Regions from separate parts of the Desulfovibrio simplex genome, predicted to be linked through region 1. Evidence: predicted binding sites of a transcription regulator. Region 1 holds the regulator's gene; each other region holds the start of a gene.
The links. Region 1 encodes sigma-54, which starts transcription at its own class of promoters, with help from an activator protein. Its sites were predicted from a motif close to CTGGCACGGNNNNTGCTT; they were not measured.
Positions count from the first base shown of each region.

Region 1 (3,026 bases):
GGGGGCCAGGCTTGCTGGCAACCCGTCCACCACAAAGTGCCCCATATCTTCAAAAACTTTCAGGGCCGTACTTTTACCCGCACCGGAAAGGCCGGTGACAATGCACACGGCCACCGGCAGTTGGGCTGCGGTGTTCGCAGCCAATGTTTTCTGTGGCTGCTTTGTGGTGGCAGTCATTATTCCCCCTGCTATGCTTCCCGGCCGCCTGGCATCAGACGGCCGGGAACAGGCGTAATTATAAGACGGGGTCAATCAGCGCGTAGCTGCTCGTGCGGGTGCGGTACACCACGTTGATGCGGCCATTTTCGGCGTTGAAAAACACCAGGAACTCACTGCCGATGGAGTCAAGCTGCATAAGCGCCTCATCAAGGTGCAGCGGCTTGGTGGCAAGGCGGTCAGTGCCTTCAACCGGTTGCGCCACTTCAGCCTCTGCGTCAAGGTTATAGGTAAAGACGTCAACATCGGCAGAGCGAGCCTTACGGCGTTGCGTCTTGACCCGCGAAACCTGGCGTTTGATCTGTGCCTCGACCTTGTCTGTCACAAGGTCGATGGCGGCATACATATCTGAAGTCTGTTCCGTTGCGTTTATATGCAAACCTTCGCCAACAACCGTCACTTCGCAGCGATGACGAAACTTGTCCACAGTAAGCACAACGCTTACCTCAAGACCGGAAGACTTGCCAAAAAAACGCCCCAGCTTTTCCATGCGGCGTCGGGCATACTTTTTAAGATGGTCGGAGGCTTCAAAGTTTTTGAAGGCAAAAGAGATGTTCATATAATCCTCCTTATGATGTCAGTTCCCGGCATGGAGAACTGTGGAACCCGTCTTTTGAACGACGGTGGAAATTTGATGAACCATCTTGTTTTAAAAATTTTTTGCCTCAGGCGGGCAGCGGCGCTTGTGCCGCGCCAAGGCCAAGGTCAGAAATGTTCCTTGCGTCTTGAAGACGACGGAATATCAAGGGCAGTGCGGTACTTGGCCACAGTGCGACGTGCGATGTTGACCTTAAGGTGCTCTTTCAGCATTTCGCCAATGCGTTCATCGCTCAGGGGAGACCTGGTGTCTTCGTCAGCAATGAACTTCTTGATGAGGGCTTTAACGCTCTCAGAGCCGACCTGGCTGCCGTCATCAAGCTCCAGACCGCTGTTGAAGAAAAATTTCAGTTCAAAAATGCCGTGCGGCGTCGCCACGTACTTGTTTGTTGTTATGCGGCTTACCGTGGATTCATGCATGCTGATGTCATCAGCGATATCCTTGAGAATAAGCGGTGCCAGACGCGTCACGCCATCCTCGAAAAAGGGCTGCTGGTGCCGGACGATGCTTTCCATCACTTTGTACAGGGTGCGCTGGCGCTGATAGAGGCTCTTGATGAGCCAGCTGGCCGAGCGCATTTTTTCTGTACAGTATTCTTTTTCCTTATCTGAGGATCCCTTCATGTCCATCTGGCTCAGATTGGAAAGCTGCAACTGCGGCAAGCCATCCTCGTTGAGCAGAATGACGAACTCATCGCCCATTTTGTACACAAAAACATCAGGGCTCACATAGGTTGGTTCGCCACCGCCAAAACTGGCTCCAGGCAGGGGATCAAGGCTCTGGATGATGTCCAGATATTCTTTCAGTTCCTCCATATCCAGCTTGAATTTGCGCAGCAGGGGCTTGTAGCGCTTGGCTTCAAGGTCCTCCAGGTGCGAGCGCACGAGTTCAAGCAGTATGGGGTCGCGGTCATACTTCAGGCTTTTTATCTGTACGAGCAGGCATTCACGGGCATCACGGGCGGCCACGCCCACAGGATCAAACAGTTGCACCTTTTCAAGCACCGTCTGAACTTCAGCCGTATCAGACTCCGTCATCTGTGCGATTTCTTCCAGGCTGGCGTGCAGATACCCGGCAGAAGAAAGGTTGCCGATGATGACTTCGCCTATGTCTTTTTGTGTCTCTGTGAGGGAGGAAAGACGCAACTGCCACAGCAGGTGGCCTTCGAGGGTGGGCTTGGCCGAGTAGCGCGCTTCAAGGGGCGAAATATCTTCAGCAACCTCAAACTCGCGTGGCTGCACAAGGCGGGGAGTGCTTGCGAACTCTCCCAGGTAATCTTCCCAGTCGGCATCCTTGGCCAGGTCTTGATCGTACACCTCTTCGGCGGCTTTTTCCCGCCTGTCATCGCCTGAATCTGGCGAAGTGTCATCGCCCTGGGATTCTTCAAGAAAAGGATTGTCCAGCATTTCCTGCTGCACAGTCTCGAGAAGCTCCATGCGTGAGAGCTGGAGCAGCTTGATGGCCTGCTGTAATTGCGGGGTCATCACGAGCTGCTGAGTCAGTTTTAATTGCTGTCGAAGTTCCAGTGCCATGAGCCTGTTCCGTCTTGAAAGGTCAGCAGAAAATATTTTATTTACAAGTAGTGTGCCATAGTGGCAAAAATTATGCAATAGCCAGAGGTTGCGCGACCAAAAAACAAACCAATCCGTGAGCTGGCCCAAGCTTTGCATCATTGTTTTCAAGGTGTTGGCTTCAAGAACCGCAGCTGGTCCTGAAACGGAAAAAGGGAGGTCGCCCTCCCTTCTTCCTGTCATCAAATTATGATGCGATCATGCAAGCCTTACACCTTGGCGTGCTTTTTGGCTGCCGTGATAAATTCACGGAACAGCGGATGCGCGGCCATGGGCCTGGATTTGAATTCGGGGTGGAACTGACAGCCCAAAAACCAGGGGTGGTCGGGCAGTTCCACTATCTCCACAAGGTTTCCGTCCGGTGAAGTGCCGCTGAAAACCATGCCTTTTTCCGCCAGAGCATCCCTGAATTCGTTATTGAATTCATAGCGGTGGCGGTGGCGCTCTTCAACCAGCTCTTTCTTGTACGCCTCAAACGCGCGAGAATTGGGCAGAACCTTGCACGGGTAGGATCCAAGGCGCATGGTGCCGCCCTTGTCGCTGCCAGCGTCGCGTTTTTCAACGTTCTTGGTGCGGAAATCGTACCATTCGGTCATGAGGTAAATGACCTTGTGCTTGGAGCGGTGGTCGAATTCTTCGGA
Region 1 is NZ_AP042377.1:1,323,528-1,326,553, reverse strand. It holds gene rapZ (RNase adapter RapZ) at 1-177, opposite strand, end outside; gene hpf (ribosome hibernation-promoting factor, HPF/YfiA family) at 236-775, opposite strand; gene rpoN (RNA polymerase factor sigma-54) at 922-2,346, opposite strand; gene ACZ5DH_RS05485 (CTP synthase) at 2,595-3,026, opposite strand, start outside.

Region 2 (3,026 bases), 920 kb from region 1:
GCCCATGCCGGGGCAGTCGCCCATGCCGCCCATCATGCCGCGGCCCATACCGTGACCGCCCATGTAGGGAACGCCCTTATCCTGCATCTGCTTGCGCATGGCGCCGTCAAGCTGGTACAGCTTGCCGTCCACGTCCTTCACATCCTTCTGCAGGGCCACGATCCTCGGATCGTCAGGCTTCACTCCCTGATAGAGCAGGGCGTTGATCTCGGCCTGCTTGCCGTACTTCTGCTGGAAGAGCGGCTGCATCTTGGGGCCGAATTCCTTGTGGATGTCCTGTATGGCGTTGATCTGTTCAGGAGTCATGTTCATATGGGGACCCATATGCTGGCCCATCCGGCCGGCCGCAGGGGGAGCGGGAACTTCGGCCGGGGCGCTGCTGGCGATGCCGGCGGTTCCAAGCAGGGCTACAAGAGCGAGCGCCGCAGTGGTAGAAGCAAATTTGGATGTTTTCATGGTGTGTCCTTTATAATGTTCGGTTGAGGCCGAAGTTTTTTGTCTTTGTGCGGACCTTGGCGCCGCAGTGCGTCGTTACCGTGTATGCGAACGGGTGATTCAGGGGGCCGTATATGCCATTTCTGCCTTGCCAGCCCGGCCCCCTATGGCCGCCGCAGCCGGACAGCGACGCCGCTGTTGTGATTGTCTGCCAAGAACGTTGGTAAGGCGTCTCATGTGTGGTCCTTGGGGTTTCAGGGCGTCTGCGGCCGGGGCTTACCGGCCCATGTGGCTGCCGCCATGGGGACCGTGGGGGCCGTAGCCGCCGTGACCGCTGCCGCCGTTGCCGCACCAGGGAGAGGCAGTTCCGGTGCTTGTGGCATTCTGGGCGTGCACGGGCAGGGCGGTGAGGGCCATGGCGAACACAAGGGCCAAGGATGCAAAGATGAACGAGGGTTTGATGGTTGAAGTTTTCATGATGGTCTCCTTGACTGTATATGTATCGTGCTCTTGATTGTTTCCTGAAAGGAATATCAGATCACGTTTTTAAGCTTTTCGTATTCTTCCGGTGTTATTTCGCCGGAAGCAAGGCGTCGTTTCAAAATGTTCAGCGTGTCGCGGCGGTCAAAGTTGCAGGGTTTGCGTCCAATAAAGCGAAAGATACAGTAAATCGCCAGAACCAGCACCGTAACCGCAAGAAGCATTCCTATCCAACCGCCACCCCAGCCGAAAAAATTCAGATAATTACAAGCATGCATTATGTGTCCTCCCGGTGAGACCGGGCGCGCCCTGCATTGGGGCGGGGTTGCGCTGTCACCTGTTTGCGCGTTTTCACGCGCTCTTGCCCCCTATAAGGCAAAGCTCGTGCCAACGTTGTGCGTTTTCTTATAACATTAGATAGTAATTAATTTTATTTTATTGTGGACGCTTTTGGGCAGTATCCTGGTCTGATGGATATTGTCCATTTTTTACCCACATTGGCACGGCTGTGTCCAATTTTTACCAGCACCCTTGACCAGATGAGTAAAAAATACATAATAGGGACATTCAGCCACACAAGGACAGGCCATGAAGAGCAGATTTTCAAGATTATTCTCCATCAGAGGAGCGCGCGCCCTGCATTTGGGGCTTTCTCCCTGGATGATCGTGGGCATAGCCATTATTCTTGGTCTGACCATTTCGGCTCTTGCCGTGCGGAGCACCCAGCGCGGCAAGACGTATATGATACAGAACCTCCTGGACCGGGCCGAGGCCCTCATATGGGCCCTGGAGGCGGGCGCGCGCACGGGTTTGTGCACCCCTCTGGGCAATTCGGACGGGCTGCAGTCCCTGCTGGCGGAAACGGCCAAGCAGCCCGGCATTGTTTTTATGGCTGTGGCCAACAATGCGGGAGAAATGCTGGCCTACAGCGTGCCAGTGCGCACCCGCGACAGAAGCCGGGGCAATGATGGCAGATATGCAGCCGGGTCGGGATCAGTCGGCGACGGCAGGGTCGCCGCGCAGGCGCAACAGGGCGAAAAAGCTTTGACCATTATCATGCCCACGGCGGTGCAGGTGACGGAAAAACCCGCATGGCGTCTGCGCCAGTGGGGCGACAGAAAAGTTTTTGAGGTATACCGCGCTTTTGTTCCGCTGGAAGATGACCGCCCAATGCCTTTGCCCATGCGCGGGCACGGGCAGCACGGCATGGGGCGCAGCAGGGGCGTGGTGGGCACGGATATGCCCCATGGCCCCATGTCGCCCAGAAGAATGGAGCCACTGCCACAGCCCGCGGGGCCGGGCATGTCGGGCGTTACGGGCGGCCCGCAGCCGGACTTGAGGCGGCCCGCTCCCGGAATGCCGGGGGACGGCAGCGCCTGGCCGGCTGCCCAACTGCATCCGGGGCAGCCCCGTCAGCCGCAGGGCGTGGTCGTGGTGGGGCTTGATCTCAAACCCTTTGAGGCGGCGCTGGCGGCGGACCTGCGCTATAACGCCATGTCGGCCGCCCTGGTGGCGGCTTTGGGCCTTGCGGGCTTTGTTTCACTGTTCTGGGCGCAGAATTACCGCCATTCACGCAAGATGCTGCGCGATTCGCGGGCCATGGCGTCAGAAGTGGTCGCCAATCTGCCTCTGGGCCTTCTGACCAGTGATCCTTCGGGCAGGGTGGCCATGGTCAACGACACTGCCCTGCGCATGTTCGACCTTGACCGGGGCACGGCCTTGTACGCGCCCCTGACAGGGCTGCCGGGTCTGGACTGGAAGGCGCTGGTGGCGGAACTGGCCGGGGGCCGCAAGGTGCTTGAGCGCGAATGCGTCCTGACGACAGGGCGCGCGGGCGCGGTCATCAGCCTCAGCGCCGCCACCATGCGCAATCAGGACGGCGTTTTTCTGGGCAACGTATTTATTCTGCGCGACATTACCGAGGTCAAGCGCCTGCAGGCAGACGCGCAGCGCAACGACCGTCTTTCAGCCCTGGGGCATCTGGCTGCCGGTGTGGCGCATGAGGTGCGCAATCCTCTGAGCACCATCAAGGGCGTGGCCCTCTATATCGCCAAGCGCATGCTGCCGGGCGGCCGTGAAGAGGAAGCCGCCCAGCGCATGATTGATGAAGT
Region 2 is NZ_AP042377.1:400,264-403,289, forward strand. It holds gene ACZ5DH_RS01655 (hypothetical protein) at 1-456, opposite strand, end outside; gene ACZ5DH_RS01660 (hypothetical protein) at 712-912, opposite strand; gene ACZ5DH_RS01665 (SHOCT domain-containing protein) at 969-1,193, opposite strand; gene ACZ5DH_RS01670 (ATP-binding protein) at 1,504-3,026, shown strand, end outside.
Region 2: ACZ5DH_RS01665 (SHOCT domain-containing protein) is a predicted target of sigma-54. The motif match lies at 1,289-1,306, and genes of this name have one in related genera.

Region 3 (3,026 bases), 790 kb from region 1:
TATGGCTTCAGACACCAGTTCCTTTCCTGTGCCGGTTTCGCCGATGACAAGCACGTCGGCCAGAACCTGAGAGGCCTTGCGCACCTGATCATACAGGATCTGCATGGCGGGTGATGTTCCCACAAGACCGCTGGCGGGCAAGTCTTCGGGGTGGGGCAGGTCGGGCGCGGGTTCGCGCTGCCATTGGGCGTCCTGCAGGGCCTCGTGGCTGAGGCGCTGTATCCTGGCCTGGCGCAGGCGTCCCAGCAGGGTGTTGATGTCCGCCTTTACGCCTTCCAGTTCCCTCGGCAGGGGCGGCAGGTCAAGGTCGTCGGATCCACCCGTGACGTTGCGCTTGTGCAGCGTCCACCCCAGAGTGTTGAGCGATTTGCTCATCTGGCGCGCCAGCCACCACAGGCTCAGCGTTAAAAGCAGCATGCCCCCCAGAAAGCTGACGGCGTATATGCCCATGACCTGCATGCCGGCACGGGTGGTCGTAAAGCTGGTATCCAGAACGGCCAGGCCGCCGAGCACAATGGGGTCGCCGCCGGAGCCTGGCATAAAGCTTATGGGCACGTAGCTTACCCGCTCCACCCGCATCTGGCCGTTGCTCCACACGGTGCTGCTTTCTGTCATGGGCAGCTGGTTGGCCTGCCCTGCCTGCACGTCGGCAACCATGCTCCAGTAGTTGATATGTTCCGGACTTGGGCGAAAAGCCATGCTGAAGCCGGGACGTCCGTAATCACCCCAAAATCCCGCCCGAACGGAATCGTTGGCCAGGCTTTTGCCTGCCAGAGTCGCGTCGGGCGTTTCGGATTGAAACAGCATCCAGCCGTCCCTGTCGAAAAACAGGCTGCGCACGCGGGTTTCGGAGCCTGACGCCGCTATGGGGGCCTCGGGAGATGAATAGCGCGAGATGATGTTCCGCAGGTCCTTCATATCAAGGGACAGCAGGAGGTAGCCCTTGAAGTTGCCCTCCCTGTCATGCACGGCCGTAAAAAAGCGCAGCACATAAAGAGACAGGCCCTGAAGGGAATTGTTGACCGGCACCATGGAGTATACGGCCTCCATGGGTTGCCCCACATTGACATACCCGGGCCGCTGATCGCCGCTGAGGTTGTGAAACGGGCTTGAGGGGCTGTCCAGCGCCACCTGCATGGGCACATTGATGACCTGGCCCTCGTGGTTGAGCAGAAGGTAGCGGCTTTCGGGGGCCAGACCCAGGTAGGCCACCTCGCGGTAATGCAGGCCGTCGGCTTTCGTGCGGAACTCCAGCCTGTTCTTCATGTCCGCCGGATCCATTGATCCGGCGGCCAGAATGAGCAGCTGGTTGCGTGTTTCTGCCAGCGCATGCTCAAGAGCCAGCCTCATGCCCTGGGCCTGAAGCTGCGCGTTGCGCGCTATTGCGCGATTGACGATGTTTTCGATGCTGCTGCCGGTGGCGACAAAGATAAGAAGCAGAACCACAGCCAGCAGGGGGAGCCCCAGTATGAGCATGCGGCTGACAAGGCTGCGGTTCATGAAAAAGGAGGTGATGTCCAACGTGCTGCCGCCGGGAAGCGTTCTGTAGAAGCGCATCAGGGAGCCCCCTTTTGTGGTTGCGCAAAAAAGCGCAATCTTTGTGGCGACTATAGGATAGTTGCGAAAAACTGGCAAGATGTTTCGTGCAAACGGAGGAAAAAATCAGAGAATTACGGCAAATATCATGCAATGGCACGAGGATTGCTATCTTTTTCACATTCACTGCGTGACAGTCGGTGTGGCCCGGTGTGGGAACAGCCGAAAAGAGTCTAAAGGGACCGCAAACTGAGTGGAGGGTTTTATGAAAAAGATGCGCAAGCTCATGACGTGGCTGGCAGGCTGCGCGTTCATGCTTGCCGCCATGCCTGGCATGGCCTTGGCAGCCGGCGGAGGAAAGGAAGCGGCGGTGGTCATTGTGGCCGATACGCGCAAGCTGGACGGCATCCTGTACTGGTGGGCTGAAATGTACAATGAAAGCCATCTGTTTTTCGCCATCCTGACCATGCTCATCATTCCCATCGTGGGATGTATTCTGGGCTGGTTGGCCGACATCGTCATGACGCATATCGGCATTGACCTCAAGCACCGCGAACTGGCCGAAAAGTAAGGGGGCACAGTATGGAATGGCTGTATATTTTGATGCCCATTTCCGGCGTGAACATTTTTTGGCCGGGACTGATCATTCTTGGGTTTGGCGTGGGTATTATCGGCGGCTTTTTCGGGCTGGGCGGCGCATGGATGGTGACCCCCGGTCTGAACATCCTGGGCTTCCCCATGGCCTTTGCCATCGGCACTGACGTTGCGCAGATGGCCGGTAAATCACTTATTTCGACCATGCGTCACGGCAAGTTCGGCAACGTCGACTACATGCTGGGCATCACCATGCTCATCGGTACGGTCATCGGCGTTGAAATCGGCGCGCAGATGGTCATGTGGCTTGAGCGCATCGGTTCGGTGGACAAGGTCGTGCGCTGGCTTTACGTGGTGCTGCTCATCTCCATTGCCTGGCTGGTCTTCCACGACGCCGCCGTGCGCCGTCGCAAGGAGCGCGAGGCCAAGGCGCAGCACAAGGAACTGGACGCCACCGCTGTGGGTATTGACTGGGCTTCACGCCTTCAAGCTATCAGGATTCCTCCCGTTGTACACTACAAGCATGCCAACATCACCTGCTCTGCGTGGCTGCCCATCATGGTCAGCTTTTTCACGGGCTGGCTGGCCGGTATCCTCGGTATCGGCGGCGGTCTCATCCGTATGCCCGCTCTCGTCTATCTTGTGGGCTGCCCCACCCATCTGGCAGTGGGCACGGACCTCTTTGAAGTTGCCATTTCCGGCCTGTATGGAACGGCGTCCTACGCGTACAAGGGTCGCGTGGAGCTCCTGGCCGCCCTCATCATGCTGGCTGGCGCTGCCGTTGGAGCGCAGATAGGCGTGGTGGCCACCAAATATGTCAAGGGTTACGGCATCCGTTTTGTCTTTGGTCTGGCCGTGCTCGGCTGCCTTATGTCAGTTGTGCTCAAGCTCCTTCA
Region 3 is NZ_AP042377.1:530,040-533,065, forward strand. It holds gene ACZ5DH_RS02135 (sigma 54-interacting transcriptional regulator) at 1-1,557, opposite strand, end outside; gene ACZ5DH_RS02140 (DVU0150 family protein) at 1,802-2,107, shown strand; gene ACZ5DH_RS02145 (sulfite exporter TauE/SafE family protein) at 2,119-3,026, shown strand, end outside.
Region 3: ACZ5DH_RS02140 (DVU0150 family protein) is a predicted target of sigma-54. The motif match lies at 1,690-1,707, and genes of this name have one in related genera.

Region 4 (3,026 bases), 1.4 Mb from region 1:
TGCTGCACGGCCGTGCTCCAGATGACCTCGCGCATGGCGGTGGAGAGCTTGTCCGCATCAAGCGAGGTGCGCTGGGCTATGGCATCTACCGCGGGCTTGTAGTGGCTTTCACGCACGAAGGCCTCCTGAAGTTCCTCAAAGCGCTCGGGCTGTTCATTGGCAATGGCGCGCCAGACATCGGGCATGGCTCCCTTGCGGCTGCCCGTATTGCCGGGGCCGGCCGAGCGCAGCCTTTTGGAAAGCTCCGGCGCTTCGCTGTCCAGAAAATCAAGAAAATCACCGAGGCTGCCCGCGCGCGAAGACACCTGATACTTGCCGTATGAGGTTCCGCCGTTGCGGTCATAGCCCACGGCGGCAATGCCGTCGCGGCCAGACTCAAACTGGGCCGAAAGCTTGCCCATTTCAAGGTCTTCCGCACTGGCTTTACGTCGCGCCTGACGCGCTTTGCCCTGCCCCTGGGGGCGGGAATGCACAAAATCAGAGACGTTGAAACCGCTCATCTTGTCGCCCAGAGCGCTTGTCATGGAGCGCAGATGGCGGGCCGTGCCCATGCTGCGGGCCAGATCCAGGGTGGAGCCGCCGCCGCCCACACTTTGCATGAGGCCCTCAATTGCCTGCGTCTCACGCATATCCGTCTGTGCCTTGTTGAACACCTGAGCGCGCATAAGGTCGCTGGGGCTGCGCCCGGCCAGCACCATGCTGTTTCGCCCTGGCGTCTGACCACCTACTTGGCCGCCTATCTGGCCGCCTGCAAGATTGACGGGCATGCCTGCCCCGGCAGGCGCCTGTGCGCTCTGATTCTGCGCGGCCTGCTGCGATTTCGCGCTGTCTTCTGCCTGACGCGCCTGCCCCTGCATGACAGCGGCAAAACTGGACCCACCCGTGGCGGCAGCGGGCGCAGAACGACGCTGTCCGGCCTGCTGGCCCTGCTGTGCCTCGGTGGGTGGACGGATAAGAAAATTTGAAAGCGCCATATAATCATTCCTCCTGGAGCATCCGACTTTGAGAATTTACATTTTTCAAAGTCGCAGAACGCCCGCATCGTCGCGTAACAGCGTCAGTAATCAGCAATATCGTCTGTTCCGATCTCCGGTTTGCGGCCAGCAAAAAAATCGGTCATTTTTTAAAAGCGGCATCAAAGCCGTGCCTGCGGCTTTGATGCCAACGCCCACTCGTGTAGTCGCCAGAACCGTTTCGTTCCGCATCTGCGCACGGCGGCCGAACTGCCGCCCCGTACGAGGGGAAGCAAGGACAATGCCAAGGCATTAAAGATATGACATTGCAGCGAGTTGGCTTGGGGTTGGCGCAGGGGGCAGCATGGCGGAGTTGGCTACGGCAAGGGTTTGGACGGGATTGCGCCAGAATGTCGACACAGTGCTGAAACGCTTTTTGCCCTGAACCGCACGCGGGGATAGGGAGAGCACGGGAGCACGGCGTGAACCCGCGCGAGGCAACGTGAGAAACCACGGGGCAGCATGCGGGGACCACGGGGGACAAGCCGCCCTGGCTGGGCGCAGCAACACATGCCGCAAAGCCGAAAAAGGGCGCGGGTAAACGCAGCCTGCCTTGATGCGGCAGCTTCAAGCACGGATTAAAAATCCAGCTTGAACTGCATGCCCATGCCCAGTACGGAATCGGGCTGTTTGTTGTTGGAAGGGCGTTCGCGGTGTTCGTTTCTGAGTATGAGCTCCGGGCCAAGGCCGATATTCATGTCCTCGTTCACTTCGGTGTCGGCATAGGCGCGCACCACGTGGCGGCTTTCCATACTCAGGTTCTCGTCAGGCGACACGCTGCTTGTGACCGATTCACGCCAGGGGGAACTCTCGTCGTCCACGCTCAGGGCGAGGGCTCCCTTTTTTTTGCTCTTTTCCGCCTGGCTCAGGGCGCTGTCGATGCCCTTGGAGGTGTTCACCACCTGACCGGGGGCAATATCTTTCGGCACAGGGCTGCCAACGGCACGTCCCTGCAGATTGCTGGCGGGCATACCCTGGAGCTGCCATGCGTCACGGCTGCTGCCCTCACTGAAGGTCCACTCCCGCGCGTGCAGAGAATTTTTCTGCTTTTTCACCGGGATCTGCCTGACAGAAGAGGCCGCGGGAGCTTTCTGGATTTTTCCCACGACTGGCGTTTCCTTTTTCGCCTTGTCCGCCGCCTGGGCGTTTTGCCCCTGCACAATGGTGCCGGCAGCGCGAGAGGACGGCACGGGGGCCGCCACCAGCACGAAAAAGAGAAGAAGAACGGTGCACACTGTCTTGTCCATAATTGCTCATACGATAGTCGCTCAAGGTTGTAAAGTTCTTGCCAAGAACCGCCCACGACGCCCCGGCTGGCAAAGGTGCGCCCACTGTGCCGCATCCATATTCCGGAATTCCAAATTTTCCGCATGCGTCGGAGTTTGGAGCCATTGCACCCTGAAACGGCCCGCCGGTGCGGCAGCGGGCGCACGTGCGAAGAGGTGTGCGGCCGCTTGTCCTTGCTGTTAGAGCAATTTCATAATGAAATTGCTCTGGCGGATGCGGGAGCAGACGCCCGCCACGGAGGCGTAAGCGCAGCTTCAGCCGTTGCCCGCAGGGCTTACGGATGAAGACAGCACCGCAATTTATTTGCGCTGTTAAACGCCGAAGTGAGCGTGCCTCAAACTTTGAAAATGTATATTTTCAAAGTTAATCTGCTCTAGTGCTGATAACCCCTGAATGGCGTGATGTTTTAAAAACCTGCTTCTGAAACTCCCGTTTCATTTCAGAAGCCTCTTTATAATATAACAAAGCATAATAAAGGTTTTAGGGGGTGGGGGCGTGGGGGAGGGACCCTTTTGCAAAAGGGTCCCTCCCCCACACAGTATTGCAGCCAACATACATTGCTCCAACCCTGCCCTGCCCTCCCTTTTTTACAGGCGGGACACTACATAAAAAAGGCCCCCTGACGACAGTCAGGGGGCCTGATGATCTTGAAGGAAGCGCGGCTAGAGGCTTACGCCGCCCTTGGACTGATCCTGCGCCGCAGGCTGGGCCTTGACAGGTTGCGGG
Region 4 is NZ_AP042377.1:2,694,567-2,697,592, forward strand. It holds gene ACZ5DH_RS11240 (VgrG-related protein) at 1-974, opposite strand, end outside; gene ACZ5DH_RS11245 (hypothetical protein) at 1,592-2,260, opposite strand; gene ACZ5DH_RS11250 (efflux transporter outer membrane subunit) at 2,963-3,026, opposite strand, start outside.
Region 4: ACZ5DH_RS11240 (VgrG-related protein) is a predicted target of sigma-54. The motif match lies at 1,244-1,261, and genes of this name have one in related genera.